One region of the Bacillus sp. DU-106 genome, then DNA from elsewhere that is predicted to be linked to it. Evidence: predicted binding sites of a transcription regulator. Region 1 holds the regulator's gene; each other region holds the start of a gene.

What was found. Region 1 encodes Rex, which represses fermentation and respiration genes when NADH is low (regulators of the CRP and FNR family bind a similar motif). Its sites were predicted from a motif close to TTGTGAAATATTTCACAA; they were not measured.
Region 2: the regulator Rex is predicted to act here: its motif matches at 3,002-3,019, upstream of pflB (formate C-acetyltransferase).
Region 3: the regulator Rex is predicted to act here: its motif matches at 1,766-1,783, upstream of adhE (bifunctional acetaldehyde-CoA/alcohol dehydrogenase).
Region 4: the regulator Rex is predicted to act here: its motif matches at 4,341-4,358, upstream of C3Y97_RS25320 (L-lactate dehydrogenase).

What each region holds. Positions count from the first base shown of each region.
Region 1 covers NZ_CP026607.1:252,374-257,462, reverse strand. Annotated here, with positions in the region: gene groES (co-chaperone GroES) at 1-125, opposite strand, end outside; gene C3Y97_RS01515 (CPBP family intramembrane glutamic endopeptidase) at 515-1,264, shown strand; gene C3Y97_RS01510 (YdiK family protein) at 1,261-1,452, shown strand; gene C3Y97_RS01505 (redox-sensing transcriptional repressor Rex) at 1,482-2,111, opposite strand; gene C3Y97_RS01500 (ABC-F family ATP-binding cassette domain-containing protein) at 2,299-4,224, shown strand; gene tsaD (tRNA (adenosine(37)-N6)-threonylcarbamoyltransferase complex transferase subunit TsaD) at 4,705-5,089, opposite strand, start outside.
Region 2 covers NZ_CP026607.1:487,592-492,680, forward strand. Annotated here, with positions in the region: gene C3Y97_RS02570 (nucleotide sugar dehydrogenase) at 1-288, shown strand, start outside; gene C3Y97_RS02575 (UDP-N-acetyl-alpha-D-glucosaminuronate decarboxylase) at 285-1,250, shown strand; gene C3Y97_RS02580 (glycosyltransferase family 2 protein) at 1,243-2,787, shown strand; gene C3Y97_RS02585 (hypothetical protein) at 2,756-2,977, shown strand; gene pflB (formate C-acetyltransferase) at 3,130-5,089, shown strand, end outside.
Region 3 covers NZ_CP026607.1:4,339,755-4,344,843, forward strand. Annotated here, with positions in the region: gene adhE (bifunctional acetaldehyde-CoA/alcohol dehydrogenase) at 1-1,570, opposite strand, end outside; gene C3Y97_RS22105 (bifunctional cystathionine gamma-lyase/homocysteine desulfhydrase) at 1,835-2,968, opposite strand; gene C3Y97_RS22110 (O-acetylserine dependent cystathionine beta-synthase) at 2,972-3,895, opposite strand; gene mtnN (5'-methylthioadenosine/S-adenosylhomocysteine nucleosidase) at 3,978-4,673, opposite strand; gene C3Y97_RS22120 (class I SAM-dependent DNA methyltransferase) at 4,688-5,089, opposite strand, start outside.
Region 4 covers NZ_CP026607.1:4,933,011-4,938,099, forward strand. Annotated here, with positions in the region: gene gcvH (glycine cleavage system protein GcvH) at 1-66, opposite strand, end outside; gene C3Y97_RS25300 (arsenate reductase family protein) at 108-473, opposite strand; gene C3Y97_RS25305 (hypothetical protein) at 884-1,411, opposite strand; gene C3Y97_RS25310 (phosphatase PAP2 family protein) at 1,556-2,203, shown strand; gene C3Y97_RS25315 (PTS sugar transporter subunit IIC) at 2,263-3,276, opposite strand; gene C3Y97_RS25320 (L-lactate dehydrogenase) at 3,299-4,249, opposite strand; gene C3Y97_RS25325 (spore coat protein) at 4,495-4,743, opposite strand; gene C3Y97_RS25330 (hypothetical protein) at 4,757-4,942, opposite strand; gene C3Y97_RS25335 (CPBP family intramembrane glutamic endopeptidase) at 5,085-5,089, opposite strand, start outside.

The sequences.
Region 1 (5,089 bases):
ACTGCAACAACTTTACCCTCTTGTGGTTTTTCTTTTGCAGTATCTGGTAATACGATACCACTTGCTGTTTTTTCTTCTGCTTGAACAAGCTCAATTACAACGCGATCACCTAATGGCTTTAGCATGAACAATAACCTCCTCATTTTGTTATGTAAATTTCTTTTATTAGCACTCAAGTCATCCGAGTGCTAACACACTTATAATAATAAATAATCTCAATTTCTTTTGCAAGTAAAAAAATCATAATTTTTTCGCAAATCACTATATAAACTTTCTATATACAATACTGCCTTTACTATATGAATCGTTGTTTCCACTGCTCGTATGTTACAATATGAAAGGACACCCTAAGTTGTTTTCGCTACACATACAACTTTCTCCTGTCTTCTATTATAATTTCAAATAAGGATTTACGAAAAAAACATAATTCAAGAGGTTTATATCGTAGGTAGCATATTTACATGTTATCCTAACTTATCTCATACACTATAGTTAGAAAGGATGGTTAAACCATTTGAAGAAACAATACTGGTGGATTATCGTTACATACATTTTAATGCAGTTATCTGGCGTTGTTGGATTACCACTTCTCCTAAAAACAGGACTCTATGATAATAGAGGATTTACCATTGAAGAAAAAGGACAAATCATAACGGGACACTGGGCAATCATTAGCTTCTTTATTGCATTATGTATCGTGCTTTGGTTACTTAGAACAGATATTCGTGACAGGCATTTAGATCCAATGCGCTCTTCTGTTCCAGCTACTATTGGATGGATTTTTATCGGGTTCTTCTTAGCAATCATCTCACAATCCATTGCAGGTATGATTGAAATGTATGTATTTGGGGTTCCACGTGGATCTGAGAATACAGACAGACTGATGGACATCGCAAGAACGATACCTTGGTTCCTTATTGTTGTATCTATAATTGGACCTATCTTAGAAGAAATCGTATTTAGAAAAATTCTATTCGGCACGCTTTATAAGAAGTTTAACTTCTTTATCGCAGCTATCATTAGTTCGCTTGTATTCGCAACAATTCATTTTGATTTTACTCACTTATTGGTATACACTGCTATGGGGCTCGTATTTGCCTTCTTATATGTGAAGACGAAACGTATTATCGTTCCGATTGCAGCTCATGTTGCGATGAATACATTAGTCGCTATTGGGCAAATTTTTATGAGCAATGAACAAATTCAAGAAATGATTAAAGAAGCTGAAAAAATGCAAGGCTTTATCGGAGGATTTTTTGTATGAGAAACTCACCATTGTTCATGGCTGCACTATACTTCCTTCTTGGATGTATCTTTACACGCTTCGCCATTACGAACGTGACAGATACAATCTGGAATATGTGGACAATACTATTTGCAGTTATGGCAACAATTGATTTTAATTTGGCACTTCGCCTTATATTAGTTAAATTCACAAAGAAGAAACAATAATAAAACGCAGAGGTCGCTTCCTCTGCGTTTTATTGTGGATAGTTTTTCAAAAAGTAAACTAATGTTTGTAACTCTACAGCTAAGTCAATATGATGAATTCTAATATTCTCTGATACGTTTAATCGCGCTGGTGTGAAATTCAAAATACCGTGCACGCTTGTTTCAGCTAATCTATCTGCTACAGCTTGTGCTACTGTAGCCGGTACTGTTAATATTGCCACTTGTATATCATTTGATAATCTCTCTTCTAATTCATCTAAATGATATACAGGAATGCCCCCGATTTCTGTTCCAACTTTCTCTTCACTAACATCAAATGCCATTTCAATTTTTGTATTATTGTTTTTCGTGAAATTATAATGTAAGAAAGCGGTCCCTAAATTACCTACTCCAATAAGTGCTACACGTGTTATATCATCTTGATCAAGTGTTTCGCGGAAAAATGATAATAAATAATTTACGTTATATCCATATCCCTTTTTCCCTAACGCTCCAAAATACGAAAAATCTCTTCGTATTGTTGCAGAATCTACTTTTACTGCCTCACTCAATTCGGCCGATGAAACACGCTGCTTACCAGAAAGAGATAAGTTTTGGATAAATCGATAGTATAGAGGCAATCTTTTAGCAGTGGCTTGTGGAATCTTTTGCTGATCCATATGACCTCTCCTCTCTTCCTATCTTTATTCATATACTTTAATCAAATACAGAAGTTTAGCACTCATTAAATTCCTTGTATAATAAAGAGAAGAAGTATTCTCTCTTTATTTTAAACTATACACTATTTTTAGTATGATTGAGAAATATAAACATGGCAAAGTTAAGAAATTATTTGAGGTGAAAACATTGATTTTATTACAAGTAAACGCGCTTTCGAAATTATACGGTGCAGAAACGATTCTTGCAAACATAAAATTGGAAGTACAAACAAAAGATCGTATCGCATTAGTTGGAAGGAATGGAGCAGGAAAATCTACATTATTAAAAATTATCGCTGGTGAATTATCTCATGATGGTGGCGAAATTATAAAACCGAAAGATGTCTCAATCGGATATTTAGCTCAAAATACTGGACTAGAAACGTCTTTAACAATTTGGGATGAAATGCTAACCGTCTTTACCCACTTACAGCAAATGGAGACAAAACTTCGAAGGCTTGAGCAAGAAATGGGAAAAGAAGAAAACTTTTCAAACGAAGCTACATATGAAAGATTGTTAGCTGATTATGACCAACTACAACTCAATTATAAAGATCAAGGTGGATATCAATATGAAGCGGATATTCGCTCCATTTTAAGCGGCCTTGGCTTCCCAGTTGAAACGCACCAGACGACGATCTCTACTTTAAGCGGCGGGCAAAAAACAAGATTAGCTCTCGGGAAATTATTATTAACAAAACCAGACTTACTTATTTTGGACGAGCCTACAAACCATTTAGACATCGAAACATTAACATGGCTTGAGCAATATTTGCAAGGTTATCCTGGCGCAATATTAATCGTCTCACATGACCGTTATTTCTTAGACAAACTCGTTACACAAGTATATGAAATTTCGAATAAAGAAAGCAGACGATTTGTTGGTAACTACAGTAAATATTTAGACTTAAAATCAGCATTATATGAGCAAGAAATGAAACGTTACGAAAAACAACAAGATGAAATCGCAAAACTTGAGGACTTCGTTCAAAAGAATATAGCTCGCGCTTCTACAACGAAACGTGCTCAAAGTCGCCGTAAACAACTAGACAGAATGGAATTATTAACGAGACCATTAGGGGATTCTAAGTCAGCATCATTCCACTTCGATATTGAAAAACAAAGTGGAAATGATGTTTTACAAGTAAATGATGCAACCATCGGCTATGATGGAAACCCTATAATTGAACATGTAACTATGCGCTTAACTCGCGGAGATAGTGTTGCTTTAGTTGGTCCAAACGGAATTGGGAAATCCACATTGTTAAAATCCATTGTGAATAAGTTACCACTATTAAATGGTGATGTTTCTTTCGGATCAAATGTATCTGTTGGTTATTATGATCAAGAACAAGCAAACTTAACATCTTCTAAACGGGTTTTAAATGAACTATGGGATGAATATCCACTGCAACCGGAAAAAGAAATCCGTACTATACTTGGGAATTTTTTATTCACAGGAGATGATGTACTGAAACCAGTATCTTCCCTTAGTGGTGGACAAAAAGCTCGATTAGCTCTTGCAAAACTTATGATGCAAAAGTCAAATTTGTTAATTCTAGATGAGCCTACGAACCACCTTGATTTAAATAGTAAAGAGATTTTGGAGAATGCTTTAATTGATTACCCAGGGACTCTTCTATTCGTCTCACATGACCGCTACTTTATTAACCGTGTAACAACGACTGTGGTTGAGTTATCAACAGAAGGTGCACAGGAATATTTAGGGGATTACGATTACTACGTTGAAAAGAAAAATGAAATGATTGAACGTGCAGAACTTGAACAGCAAGAAAGTGACGTTCCTGTTCAAAAGGTGGTTGCACAAGAGAAATTAAATTATTTAGAAGAAAAAGAGCGTAAAAAACTAGAGCGTCAACGCACTAGAAAAATTGAAGAGCTAGAACAAAGTATAGTGGAATTAGAAGAAGAAATTGCTACGTTAGAAGATCAACTTTGCTTACCAGAAATATATGCAGATTATGAAAAAGCTAGTGAAATTACAACTAAAAAGCAAACGCTACAAGAACAACTTGAAACTTGTATGGCAGAATGGGAAGAGCTGCATGTATAAGCATATTTAAATAAGGAAGATGTCTCATAAGTCAGGATTTTTGACTATGTGACATCTTTTTTTAGTACTTAAACAATTTTTTGAATATATCTATCGTAACTTAGAATATACTAACGATTTTTTAAATATATCTATTGTAACCCTATATATATTAACAATTCGACACGAAATATCGTTTTAACGACAAAGATTGACAAGATTAGCATCTTCTATAATGGGGAGATGTTTCAAAATGTTTTTCGGGGATATCTTCTTGCTTTTTATTTCCCGAAAAAGAACAAATTCAAAGGTCTGACATCAACCTATTTATCCACAAGTTTATACACATATCCACCTTTATAAAATAAACATCAAAATAACTTTTCCACATTATCCACAGTCAACAAAAAAGTTATCAACATTTTATATACACAATAAAACCCACATTATCAACAGATAATATGGGTTTTATCCACAACCTGTGGTTAATTATGTGTATAACTATGCTTCAATATCTAATCCTGGATTTGCATTTAAGGCTAATGTTGCACGCTTACCTTGTTCATAAGCAATTGTCCCTGCCGCTGCAATCATCGCTGCATTATCTGTGCATAAAGATAGCGGCGGAATAATTAATTCAATGTTTTCTTTTTGTGCAAATTCCTCTTCTAATCGCGCACGAAGTCCTTTATTAGCAGCTACTCCACCAGCAAGAAGTAATTGCTTTACATTGTAAGCTTCTGCTGCACGAGCTGCTTTCGTTACAAGTACATCTATTACACTTTCTTGGAAACTTGCCGCTAAATCTTCTGGTGCAATTTCTATACCGCGCTGTTTTGCGTTATGCACAGTGTTGATAACTGCTGATTTCAATCCACTAAAGCTA
Region 2 (5,089 bases), 240 kb from region 1:
GGGATTGCGTATAAAAAAGATGTAAATGATTTGAGAGAATCACCAGCGTTACCGATTATTCAATTATTAAGAAATCAAGGATACGAGATAGAATATCATGATCCTTATATTTCTTCCGCAGAAATTGGAGATAAGGTGTACCAATCTGTTTCTTTAGATGAAGAAAAAGTTAAAAAAGCGGATTGTATTTTAATTTTAACGGATCATTCTAATATTGATTGGAAGCTTTTTAAAGGAATGGATCGAGTAATAGATACACGCGGGATTGTAAAGAAGGTGAGTAAATGAGTAAGAAATGTTTAATTACAGGTGGGGCCGGATTTATCGGGTCGCATTTAGCTGAAGAGTTGATAAGAAGAGGTTATGAGGTCACTGTTGTGGATAACTTTTATAAAGGTAAAAATAAGTACCATAAAGAGTTAATGAAAGAAATCCGTGTTATTCCAATAAGTGTTTTAGATAAAAATTCTATTTATGAATTAGTAGATCAGCATGATGTCGTGTTTCATTTAGCAGCAATTTTAGGTGTGAAAACAACAATGGAAAAAAGTATAGAGCTCATAGAAACGAATTTTGATGGGACAAGAAATGTTTTACAAGCAGCGTTAAAAGGAAAGAAGAAAGTAGTTTTTGCTTCTACTTCAGAAGTATATGGTAAGGCCAAGCCGCCTTTCTCTGAAGAGGGAGATCGATTGTACGGGGCAACTTCTAAAATTCGTTGGAGTTATGCAGTTTGTAAAACGTTGGAAGAGACATTATGTTTAGGGTACGCATTAGAAGGTTTACCAGTAACGATTGTTCGATACTTTAATATTTATGGTCCAAGAGCGAAAGATGGTCCATATGCAGGAGTAATCCCGCGATTTATCCGCGCGGCACTGCAAGGAGAAGACATTCTCGTATATGGAGATGGAAAGCAGACACGTTGTTTTACGTATGTAAGTGATGCGGTAGAGGCAACGATTCGGGCAATGGATGAGAAGGTAAATGGTGAGATTATTAATATAGGTTCTGAGAATGAAAAGAGCATAAAAGAAGTAGCAGAAGTAATTAAAAAATTAACGAATTCTTCTTCGAAGATTGTCCAAGTGCCTTTTGAAGAAGTATATCCTCATGGTTTTGAAGAAATTCCAAATAGAAGACCAGATGTAACAAAATTAAAAGAGCTTGTTCAATTTCAGGCGAAAGTAACGTGGGAAAACGGATTGAAGGAAACAATTAAGTGGTTTCGTGAACAAAACAATGGCTAAGTCATTATCTGTTATTATTCCTGCATGTAATGAGGTCGATACGATTTCAGACGTTATTCAATCGGTAAGACCATTAAATCCAGTAGAAATCATTGTAGTAGCAAACGGTTGTAATGATGGAACAGAAGATGTTGCAGATCGTTTAGGGTGTAAAGTAATCAAGCATACAGAGCTACTAGGGAACGATGTTGGACGTGCAGTCGGCGCAAAACATGCGATAGGTGATGTATTACTATTTATAGATGGTGATTTTGCTATTCCAACTTCAAAATTAAAATTATTCCTTAATCCGATTTTATACGATCAGGCAGATGTAGTTTTAAATAATTTGGATGCATTATTTTTAAAAAGGCAAAAAACCACTTCTATTACAGTATGGCGCCAAATATTAAATGCAATGTTAGAGCGTGAAGAATTAAAAATGAATTCTTTATTAGATGTACCTCATGCGCTGACGAAAGAAGTCGTTCAAAGCATCGGATATGAATGTTTTGTTAATCCTATTGTGGCTCATTTACGCCTAGTTCAAAGTAAATGGAGAATTAGTCGTCATTGTGCTATTGACGTTATTACGCCGAATAAATTTCGTCCATTCCAGCATGCTGCATATGGGACAAATCTTTCCCAATCTGAAAAAAGAATGATAGGTGATCATATAGAAGCAGTAGCAGAACGGATATTAAGCAGTGATGAGCGCGGAGGATATTATGATGGAAATAGGAAAAGGGATAGTGTCTATCATACTTTAAGTTTTGAAGAGTTTTATCAAGGGTGGGGTGTTACATCTGATTTCTATAAAGGAAAGCAACTATCGGTTGTTATTCCCGTACAAGATGAAGAGAAAACAATTGGAAACGTTATAGAAGAGCTTCGCAAAATTGAACCCTTCGAAATTATCGTTGTCGTAAATGGTTCGTCAGATAAAACGAAAAAAATTGCAAAAGACAAAGGGGCAACGACAATTGTATATAAAGAAGCACTCGGAAATGATGTGGGGCGCTCACTTGGAACGTATTTTGCAAAAGGAGAAATTGTGTTATTTATAGATGGCGATTTTGTTATTCCAGCGAGTGAGCTATATCCTTTTGCGAAAGCTATTGCAGATGGAACAGATGTTGCATTAAATGATCTAAATCATTATTTAGATTTAAGAGTACCGCTTCATCTTGTAACTGCATTTAAATATGCATTAAATTTAGCTTGTGATAGAAAAGATCTAGGCGTAGGCTCTCTTATCGCTGTACCGAATGCGTTTAGCCGTAAGTGTTTGAAAGAAATTGGGTATAGATCTTTACTGGCGCCGTGTGTAGCCCAAGTGAAAGCTATTCTTTCAGGATTTGAAGTTGCATGTGTAAGTCGTGTTGAGGTCGATAAGATGAACCGTATTCGTCCCAGTGAACATTTTGCTAAAATAGGTCATCCACCAGCTGTACTTCGAATTATAGGTGATCATATAGAAGGACTAGATCAAATAATTGCATTAACAGACAATCGTGGCGGATTCTATGATGGCAATAGAAAAAGAGATGTTTTATAGAAGTAACAAAAAAAGTGTACAACATGTGTACACTTTTTTGTTCTGTTATAAAAACTATAACAGATTAGGAGATAAGAGTATTACAGCTCTACAATGGGTATTGTTCTTATATTACAAAATAGGACTCGTATATAAGGATACCAAAAAAATACAATTAAGGAAAGGGTTAATTTTAAAGACTTTTAAATGAAGTTAACACTATATATATAGTAGTTTGCTCAATATTTCACAAACATGTCACAACTATTTCGTTCACTTTCGTAAAAAAGTAGTATTCTAAGTGTGTAAGCTGTTATATAAAAAATCTTAGTCCTGTACTAATCAAAAATGGAGGAGATTAGGATGACTCAAGTATTAGAAAATGTTAAAAACGCATGGGAAAACTTTAAAGGTGAAAAATGGAAAGCAGAGATTGATGTTCGCGATTTCATTTTAAATAATGTAAACGTTTTCGAAGGGGACGAATCTTTCTTAGCAGAAGCAACTGAAGCAACGAAACAACTTTGGGATCAAGTAATGGATTTAACAACGAAAGAACGTGAAAACGGTGGCGTTCTTGATATGGATACAAAAATTGTTTCTTCTATTACATCACATGACCCAGGATACTTAAATAAAGATATTGAAAAAGTAGTCGGTTTCCAAACTGATAAACCATTTAAACGTTCTTTACAACCATATGGTGGTATTCGTATGGCAGAACAAGCTTGTGAATCTTATGGATACGAAATGGATAAAGAACTTAGTCGTATTTTTAGAGAGTGGAGAAAAACTCATAACCAAGGTGTATTTGATGCATACACACCAGAAATGAGAAATGCACGTAAATCAGGTGTTATTACTGGTCTTCCAGATGCATACGGACGTGGACGTATTATCGGTGACTATCGCCGAGTAGCGTTATATGGTATTGATCATTTAATTGAAGCGAAAAAAGCTGATTTGAATTTAACTGGTGGTGTAATGAGCGAAGATACAATGCGTTTACGCGAAGAGTTATCTGAGCAAATGCGTGCACTTCAAGAGTTAAAAGAAATGGCTGCTTCTCATGGCTTCGATATTTCTAAGCCAGCAACAAATGCACAAGAAGCATTCCAATGGTTATACTTCGCATACCTTGCAGCGATTAAAGAACAAAACGGAGCTGCAATGAGTCTTGGACGTACTTCTACATTCTTAGATATTTACATTGAAAGAGATTTAGCAAATGGTACTTTAACAGAAGAAGAAGTACAAGAAATTGTCGATCACTTCATTATGAAATTACGTCTTGTGAAATTCGCAAGAACACCTGATTATAATGAATTATTCTCTGGTGACCCAACTTGGGTAACTGAATCTATCGGTGGTATGGCATTAGATGGTCGTCCATTAGTAACAAAGAACTCATTCCGTTTCTTGCATACATTAGATAATTTAGGACCAGCTCCAGAACCAAACTTAACTGTTCTTTGGTCTAAACAATTACCAGAGAACTTTAAAAACTACTGTGCGAAAATGTCTATTAAAACATCAGCAATTCAATATGAAAATGATGACATTATGCGTCCTGAATACGGCGATGATTACGGTATTGCATGTTGCGTATCTGCAATGAGAATCGGTAAACAAATGCAGTTCTTCGGAGCTCGTGCAAACTTAGCGAAAGCATTATTATATGCGATTAACGGTGGTAAAGATGAAAAGTCAAAAGCACAAGTTGGTCCTGAGTACGCACCAATTACTTCTGAAGTATTAAATTATGAAGAAGTTATGCATAAGTTTGATATGACAATGGAATGGTTAGCGGGTCTATATTTAAACACATTAAATGTTATCCATTACATGCATGATAAATATAGCTATGAACGTATTGAAATGGCACTTCATGATACAAACGTTCTTCGTACAATGGCAACAGGTATCGCTGGTCTATCTGTAGTAGCAGATTCATTAAGTGCAATTAAGTACGCAAAAGTAAAACCAATTCGTGATGAAAATGGTATTGCAGTTGACTTCGAGATTGAAGGAGATTTCCCTAAATACGGTAACAATGATGATCGTGTAGATGAGATTGCTGTAAATCTTGTAAAAACATTTATGAATAAACTTCGTAAACATAAAACATACAGAAACTCTGTTCATACAATGTCAATCTTAACAATCACATCTAACGTTGTTTACGGTAAGAAAACTGGTAATACTCCAGATGGCCGCCGTACTGGAGAACCATTTGCACCAGGTGCGAACCCAATGCATGGACGCGATACAAAAGGTGCATTAGCTTCATTATTATCTGTGGCTAAATTACCATATGAAGATG
Region 3 (5,089 bases), 1.3 Mb from region 1:
GTTCGACCTCAAAGAAAACTTCAACTTTCACATCATTTGCATGCTTGTTTAAATAGTGCGCGACTGTATCGACATAGCCATGTTCAACCATTCCAGGGTCCGTTACAATAAATGCACGTGAAATGTTAGGCATATTTGCTAAATAAGCTGTAGCATGTTTTTCAAAATAAATTTTTGGTGGCAATTTGAACCACTGCATATTCTTTTTTCTATTTGCCAGCCTTTTTATATTTAATAAATGAGTGGCTGTTACATTTTGGGAAACTGAATTCTTTCCGTATGAACCACAACCAAGTGTAAGTGATGGAATAAATCCATTATATATATCCCCTATTCCACCTTGTGATGAAGGTGCATTTACAATGAGACGGCAAGCTTTCATACGTAACCCAAATTGCTTTTGCACATCTTTATTTGTAGAATGGATAACTGCTGAATGTCCTAAACCACCGAGGTTCAACATTTCTTCGCAATATGTAAATCCTTCTTCTAATGAATTCGCCTTCACACAAGCTAATACTGGACTCAGTTTCTCACGAGATAACGGATATGCTGCTCCGATACCTTGAATTTCAGCTACAAGCATTTTTGTATGTTCAGGAACAGTAATCCCAACTAAATCGGCAATATACTGTGCTGATTTCCCTACAATATCACTATTTACTGCACATGTATTTTCATTTATAACAAGCTTTTCTAATTTTTTTCTTTCTTCTTCTGTTACAAAGTAACAATTGTTTTCAATCATTTCTGTTTTAACATCATCATAGATTTCTTTATCGACAATGATTGCTTGTTCCGATGCACAAATCATACCGTTATCAAATGTTTTCGATAAAATTAAATCATTAACAGCTCGTTTTACATGTGCTGATTTTTCTATATAACACGGTACATTACCAGGCCCAACGCCTAACGCTGGTTTTCCAGTAGAGTAAGCTGATTTCACCATACCAGCGCCTCCAGTTGCTAGAACGAGTGCTACACCATCATGGTTCATTAATTGTTTCGTCGCTTCAACAGACGGTCTTTCAATCCATTGAATACAGTGTTTTGGTGCACCAGCTTTCATCGCTGCATCATATACTGTTTTCGCCGCTGCCACAGAACATTTTTGTGCGGAAGGATGAAACGCGAAAATAATTGGATTTCTTGTTTTTATCGCAATTAACGCTTTAAACATTGTTGTCGACGTTGGATTCGTTACTGGCGTTACCCCAGCTACTACACCGACAGGTTCCGCGATTTCTATTATTTCTTCATGAGAATCTTCGTGAATAATTCCTACCGTTTTATCTTGCTTTATACTATGCCAAATATATTCAGTGGCAAAAATATTTTTAATGCATTTGTCTTCATATACACCACGGCCAGTTTCTTCAACTGCTAATTTTGCTAGCGGCATATGTTGATCAACACCTGCTAATGCCATTTCATGAACAATGTTGTCAATTTCCTCTTGTGTAAAACTTTCTAATGCTTGTAAAGCTTGTTGACCATTATTTACTAGCGTATCAATCATCTTTTTTACTTCCTGCATTTCATTTACAACTTTCTCTTTGACTACCATGTAAATTTCCTCCTATTCTACTATCACGGTCCTTATATGTCCCTATAGGTCAAAATAAGTCCCAATTAACATAAAAAAATAGAGATGCTTTCCTACATGAATTTCATTGTTTGTGAAATATTTCACAAATTTGTTCGTGAGTAACATTTCCTGAATTCAATATACATGAAATCATTTCGTTTGTGTATGTCTATTTTGTGAAATATTTCACAAAATAATGTAATAAAAAAACGCACTGCTAATATAGAGCAGTGCGTTTTTTTATTATGCTAGCGCTTGTGCTAAATCTTCAATTAAATCTTCACCATCTTCAATACCGACAGAAATACGAATTAATGTATCTGTAATTCCTAATTCTTTGCGGCGATCAGCTGGGATTGATGCATGTGTCATTTGAGATGGAATAGAAATTAAACTTTCTACTGCTCCTAAACTTTCAGCAAGTGTAAAGTACTGCAATTTCTCAAGTACTTTATTTAATGTCTCTTCACTATCTACATCAAATGAGATAATAGCACCAAATCCATTTGCTTGTTCTGTTGCTAATTCGTGGTTTTGATGTGATTCAAGACCTGGGTAATATACTTTATTTACTTTTGGATGATTATTTAAGAACTCAGCAATAGCGCGTGAATTCGTTTCATGTTCTTCCATACGAATTCCTAACGTTTTTAAACCACGAAGTAGTAAGAAGCTGTCTTGTGGCCCAAGAATACCTCCTGTTGAGTTTTGTACAAAGTGAAGATCTTCTGCTAGTTGTGGGCTATTTACAACTACTAGACCTGCAACTACGTCACTATGACCTCCTAAATATTTCGTTGCACTATGAAGCACAATATCTGCTCCTAAAGAAATCGGCGACTGCCAATATGGCGTCATGAATGTGTTATCAATAATTGTTAATAAGTCTTTCTCTTTAGCAAGAGTAGATATTTTCTTAATATCAGTAATTTTTAGTAGTGGGTTCGTTGGTGTTTCTACATAAATTGCTTTCGTATTTGGACGAATCGCTTCTTCAACTTCCTCTAAGTTTGTTGTATCTACAAATGTATGCTCAATACCGAAACGGTTTAATACTTTCGTAATAACGCGGTATGTTCCGCCATACACATCATCTGTTAAAATAACGTGGTCACCTTTTGAGAACAACATAATTGTCGCTGTAATAGCAGCCATTCCTGAACCAAATGCAAATCCAGCATGCCCATTTTCTAATACAGCAATCATTTCTTCTAAAGCTGCACGTGTTGGGTTACCTGTACGTGAATATTCATATCCTTGATGCTTACCAACTGCTTCTTGTTTGTACGTACTTGTTTGATAAATCGGTACGTTTACAGATCCAGTTGAAGGTTCTCCTATGCGAATACCATGAATTAACTTTGTCTTTGCTCTCATTTTTTATTCCCATCCTTTGTATATGTCTTTACTTAAATAGCGCTCACTGCTATCTGGAAAAATGGTTACAATATTTGTACCTGGTGCTGCCTTCTCTGCCTCAAGTAAGCTCGCATGAAATGCTGCTCCTGAAGAGCTTCCAACGAGAAGTCCTTCTTTTTGCGCTAATTCTTTCACTCGTAAAAATGCATTTCGATCAGAAATCGTATGAATTTCATCAAAATAAGATGTCTTCAAAAATGGGGGGATAAATTCCAGTCCAATTCCTTCGGTCTCATGTGAACCAGCCTTACCACCATTTAAAATAGATCCTTCTGGCTCTACGATAACTGTTTTAATATCTATATTTTTTTCTTTCAAGTAAGATGCAGTCCCCATAAACGTACCGCCAGTTCCTGCTCCAGCAACAAATATGTTAATCTCTCCATTCAATGCGTCCCACAGTTCAGGTCCTAATGTTTTAAAATATGCACGAGGATTTGCCTCATTTGCGAACTGACTTGGAGAGTATGAATTCGGTATTTCATTTACTAATTCTTTTACTTTTGCAATTGCACCGGTCATTCCTTGCTCAGTCGGTGTATGCACGACCGTTGCACCTAGTGCTTTCATTAATTCTTGTTTTTCAATACTAAATTTCTCTGGTACACAAACGATAACACGTAAATCATGTTCTAATGCTGCAAGTGCCAGTCCAATACCAGTATTCCCAGCAGTCGGTTCAATAATTGTTCCACCTTGGGTAACAAGCCCTTTTTCTAGCGCATCTTCGATTAATTCTCTTCCTAAACGATCCTTAACGCTTCCGCCTGGGTTATAAAATTCAAGCTTTGCAAATAAGCGGACCCCTTTCGGAAGTGAAAAACGAGTAATTTCTACAATTGGTGTATGACCAATTAACTCATGAACTCCACGATATACATTCATCGTGTTCTCCCCCTTGTTTGCCAATAAAGAAAAGGCAACTGTATGTATTTTCTTTATATGAGACAGTTGCCTTTTTGTTACATTACTTTAACTCTTCTAACACTTTTACGATAAAGTTTGTAGAATGAAGAGCTGCTTGATCTAAAAACTGATCAAATGAAACATTTGATTCTTTACCAGCAATATCAGAAAGTGCGCGAATGATAACAAACGGAACTTCATATTGGTGGCATACTTGTGCGACAGCTGCTGCTTCCATTTCTACCGCATAAAGATTTTCAAATTTATCACGGATGGCTGCAACGCGATTCGGATCACTCATAAATGAATCGCCTGTTGCAATCATGCCTTTTACAACTTGAATATTTTCTTCAGTTTGCATACATTTCTCAGCTAATGCAACTAACGCCTCATCAGCTTTAAATCCAGGCGGCATTCCTGGTACTTGACCATATTCATAGTTAAATGCTGTTACATCTACGTCATGGTGACGAACTTCAGTGGAAATAACTACATCACCAACGTTTAGAGAATGATGGAATCCACCAGCTGAACCAGTATTAATTACTTTTTCAGGCTTATATTTTTCTAATAAAATTGTCGTTGACATCGCTGCATTTACTTTACCAATACCAGACTTTAACAAGATTACTTCATGTCCTGCTAATAGTCCTTTCGTAAATTCACAACCAGCAACCGTTTCTGTTTCTGCTTGTTCTAATTTGTCACGTAAAATACGTACTTCTTCTTCCATTGCTCCAATTACAGCAATTCTCAATCTAATCCCTCTTTCTATTGCTTAGTTGCCTCCATTACCCAAACGAAATGATTTAATCTCGTAAACGTTACATGGAAGCCATTGTTTTCAAAAATAGTCTGCATAACTGGAATACGTGTATAGTATTCCGTTTGCAAATCGTTTGCTAACTGGTGAAAACCTCTTTGTTTTGCTGTTTCAACAGTCTTATCATATGCATCTTGATCTGCAAATATCGTATCAGCAAACACTATTTTACCACCTTTGTTTAGCAATTGACTATACTTCGCAACCGCTACATTTTTTTCATCATCTGTTAAATGATGAAATGCATAGGTGCTTACAATGGTATCAATTGAATTTGGGACTTCAAACGAAAGAAAATCACCTTCTGTAATCGAAAATTCTTTTGGCAATTTCTCTTTTGCAATCATACG
Region 4 (5,089 bases), 730 kb from region 1:
TTCATTACCTTCAGTTTTTACCCATTCGTGTTCTTCAGAGTAACGTAAATTATTTGGAATGCTCATGACTGTACCTCCAGTGAATGTATTAATTATGTAAAAATACCTTATTGGTACTTTTTCCACACACTTTCAAACTGCTCTTCATTAAAACCAAGTGTTACATTCGTTCCATCTGTTACAATTGGACGTTTAATCAACATGCCATCAGATGCTAAAAGCTCATACATTTCGTCTTCGCTTGCATCTTTCAACTTATCTTTTAGACCAAGTTCACGGTAACGCATTCCACTTGTATTAAAGAATTTTTTTAATGGTAATTCACTTTTTTCATGTAAATTACGTAAATCTTCTTTTGATGGTGGATTTTCAACAATATGAATCATCTCATATGCTACATCGTTTGCCTCAAACCATTTCTTTGCCTTTTGACATGTGCCACACTTTGGATATGAATAAAATGTTACTGTCATAAATTCACCTACTTTTTTACTAACCTTTACCTTTATCATATAGAAAACGTTTTATTATTTCAAACCATTATTCGCTAAACTTTTACTTATTTCGTGATAATTTTTAATAATCCTGCGAATTTTTCTTATTTTTCCGCCATTTGTTAAGAAAAAAATAAATATATAAATTTTTTAGATTCTGCACCAAACATATATCTTAAACAAGCGTTTGATTAATTCTCCATTTTCTTTCTTAACCTTTGAACTACTGGAGTTTCTTTCTACCGAACATACAGCTTAAACAAACGTTTGATTAATTCTCTATTTTTCTTTGTTAACCCTTGAGTTACATCGGTTTCTTCCTACCGAACATACAGCTTAAACAAACGTTTGATTAAAAAAATAAGAAGCCTCTTTTGTAGGCTCCTTCATTATCTATTTAAATAATCTGCAATTGTTTGAAATACGACGATATACATATTATGAATACTTTCTTCTGTATTTCCACCATTCGATAAACCAATTGCCCATTGTTGTCCTTCACCACTTCCGATATTCGCAAACCCTTGCGTATACATAGCATTTACATCTTTTCGGGCACTGTTATACTCTATCCCTTTTGTAATAAAAATCGAATATGATTTATCTTGTAAACCGATAAAAAACACTGGTTTCTTTAGTGATGAAAATACATTTTTATATTGCTCTGTTGAGGCTTCTTGAAAGTGATCTTTCATTATTAGAAAACCATCTACTTCCTTAGATTTCTTTTCCAGTTCCTCTAACTTCATTTCCTCAAACTTTATATTCCTAAACGTATCTTTCGGCTTTTCTCCAACAACTCCAATTACGAGTGCTCTTCCGTTATATTCTAATTTTTCTCCTTCGTTATTCTTTGCACACCCAGCACCTACTAGGCATAACAATATAAAAACTAAAAAATATGATAAACGCTTCATTTAGCACCCTCACCCTTCTTTTTAGTCAAGTGACAAAAACGTAAGGTTAATTCAAGAAAATGTAAGTAAAATCGATAGCCCAATTCACGTTTCTATATTATAATCAATTGAATTTACTTACATTACTAAACATAGGAGATCAACATGAAGAAATTTAAACTTTCATCTTTTCTTCCGTTAAGTTATATACTTCTACTCGTACTCGTAAGTCCCCTTTACGACGTATTAAATAAATCGACTGTTCACGCAGTAGACGTTACAACTGTAGTAGATGATTGGATTCCATTTGTAAAAGCATTTATTATTCCTTATTTACTTTGGTTTCCATACTTATACGGCGCACTTATTTATTACTGTTTTGCTGACCGAAAGCAATATTATGTTACTTTAAGTAGTGTTATTTTTGGAAAGCTTGCTTGTTTTTCTATTTATTATTTTTGGCAAACAACTGTACCGCGTCCGACTGTCGTTGGAACAGATGTATTTTCTGAACTAGTTCGCTATATTTATAGTATCGATCAACCGGTAAACTGTTTCCCTAGCATTCACGTTCTTACTACATTTGTAATTATGTTAGCTGCCTTTAAGCGTAGAGAACAACATGCTTTTGAATATTACATCCTTACTTTCTTCGGTACACTTATTATTTTATCAACGCTATTTACGAAGCAGCATGCCTTTTTAGATGCCGTTTCTGGAATGACACTTGCAAGCATACTATACTTCGGAGTTCAGCTCTTATTAGCAAAAGAACCAATAAAAGTTCCAGTAAAACAAAATCATAAAATGTAACATAAAAAAGCAGACTGTGGCTCAGTCTGCTTTTATCTATTATTAAGGAGATTTTCAATTTAAGATTGCGGTACAGTCATATCACCAGAATGAATACGACCTGCTTTTTTAAGAGCAATGTAAAGTATATAAGAAACAGCTACTGGAATGACGATATAAGTAATTACCATCGCCGGGAGAACTTCCCATCCTTGGCTGGAAATTAAATTAATTGGTGCGATAAGAGAACTTAATCCAAGACCTGCAATTTCCTTTCCTGCTTCCAGTTGGAAAATTAATGCTGATACTGGACCGACTATAGCACTGGCGACGACAGTTGGGACGAGAATCATTGGATTTTTAGTGATATTTGGTAACTGTACTTTCGGAGTACAAAGTGCTTGAGCTAATATGCCACCTAAATTGTTTTCTTTTGCTGAGATGACAGAGAATCCGATAAACTGAGCAACGCATCCAGCAAGAGCAGCACCACCTGCAACACCGTCTAAGCTAAGTGCAATTGCTAACGCAGCTGATGAAGCTGGAGAGATAAGTAATAGTCCCCAAACTACTGCAATGACGATAGAAGCGATGAATGGGCTACCAGCTGAGCTATCTTTAATAAACGCTCCAACTGCATTTAAAACAGGAGTAATATTATGAGATAACCAAATGCCTACTAAACCAGAACCTAATATGGCCGCAAATGGAACGAGCATCATATCTAACGCAGTTTTTCCGCTTAAACGTTTACCAATATATACAGCTAAAGTTGCTGTTAATAATGCACCGATTGGCTCACCTGTTTTAATAATTAGACCAGCTTCAGTAATCGAAATGGATCCGGCACCAATCGCTCCGGCTACCATCGCCGAGAAGATTACAAGACCGTTTGCACCGAGCATAAAAGCAATTCCAGCACCAATTGCCGGTGCCATTAGTGATTTTGCAACAACTCCGATTGTAATAAGTAATGGTATATCAACAATTCTTCCTATATTTTCGATCAGTAAACCAATTCCGAGGGATACGAAAATACCTTGTGCGATTCCAGCAGATGCTTTAAATACACGAGACATTATATATTCCTTCATTTGTTTCACCTTCTCCTATAAGTTAGTAACCAATTGTTTTCATATAATCACGTAAAATATCGTTTGATTTTGCGAATCGAGATTCTTCATCCTCTGTTAAATTGAGTTCTACAACTTCTCTTATACCGTCTCTAGTAATAATAGCTGGTACTCCTGTACAAATATCATATTCACCGTACTCACCATCTAAAATGGCTGATACAGCAATGACACGGTGATCATCATTAAAGATTGAACTCGCAATATATGCTAGAGAATTTCCAATCCCGTAATAAGTAGTTCCTTTACGTTTATAAATTTCCCAGCCAGCTTTTGCAGTCTTCTCAACAATTTCATCTAAATCTATTTCACCAAATCGTTCTTTTTGTTCTTCTAAAATTTGCAGAATTGGCTTTCCACCAACAGTTACATGAGACCAAGCAACCATTTGAGAATCACCATGTTCTCCTAATGAATACCCATGAATACTACGAGGATCTACATGTAGCATTTCAGATAAAATTGTTCTTAAGCGAGAAGAATCTAGTGATGTACCAGTACCGATTACGCGATTTCTAGGTAATCCAGATAATTTCCACACTTGATATGTAATAATATCAACTGGGTTCGATGCAAGTAAGAAAATACCATCAAATCCACTTGCCATTACACCACCAACAACACTTTCCATAATCTTCGCACTCGCTCCTAAAGTATCTAAGCGACTTTGTCCAGGTTTTGGTGCTGGCCCTGCTGTAATAATGACAATGTCCATATCTTTGCAGTCTTCATAGCTTCCTGCATATACTTTTGTTCTTGTATTTGTAAAGTTAATGCAATGTGATAAATCCATTGCTTCCCCAACTGCACGTTCATGATTTATATCAATTAATAATAGTTCTTCGCAAATCCCTTGATTTACAATGGAATACGCACAACTGGATCCAACTAATCCAGTACCGATAATTGCAATTTTTCTTGTATGTCTTTTCATAGCAATCTCTCCTAATTGATCATATAATCTATTTCTTTTGTTCTTTACATTCTTAATTATAGAGGTTCCCACGATAGAAACCATGGATACTTTGTGAAATGTTGAACAAAGTTTTTGTCCTTTTTGTGAATTGTCATATTCCATTTTCGTCATATTTGTTACAACTGGAAAAATATTTATTATGTATTTATTGACATATACAAAAAGAAAACGAGCGAATAAATTCGCTCGTTTTCTTTTTCCTGTTATTCCGCACTTAATTGGCTTTTTAATTGCTGTACAATCATCGGATTAGCAGGTGCTGCCGGTTTGTAATAACTCTTTTGCTTTGCGTACTCATACATATTACGTTGGCGCGCCTCGTCTTGATTACGAATTTGAATTAACGTTTGATGTAACTGTTCATTATCAGACTGAGCAATATAATTTGCATAGCTTGTTAAACTTGCATTTAATCCTGCTAAATAATCATTTACCATATCTTTTTCATTCATTTTCCGCTTCCTCCTATCCTAGGAAAGTCATTAATTGCTGTTTCGTATTTCGTGCATCTTGCGCATCTTTTTGTAGCATTTGTTTCAGTTGTGGATCTGTACACGTCTGTGCATACTGCTCCAACTTGTTAATAATTGTTGCGTGTCCACCAATTAAATGACGTAAGTTTTCTACTTCAAGCTCTGTTAAGTTTTGCATATAACATACCCGCCTTTCTTTGTTCATTCATCATTAGTATTTGGTTCTTTTTGGATTGTATTCATCAACTTTTCCCACATATAAAAAAATAAAAGATGAATAGCTAAGCCATTCATCTTTTATACTGGTTATGTATTTATTTTTATA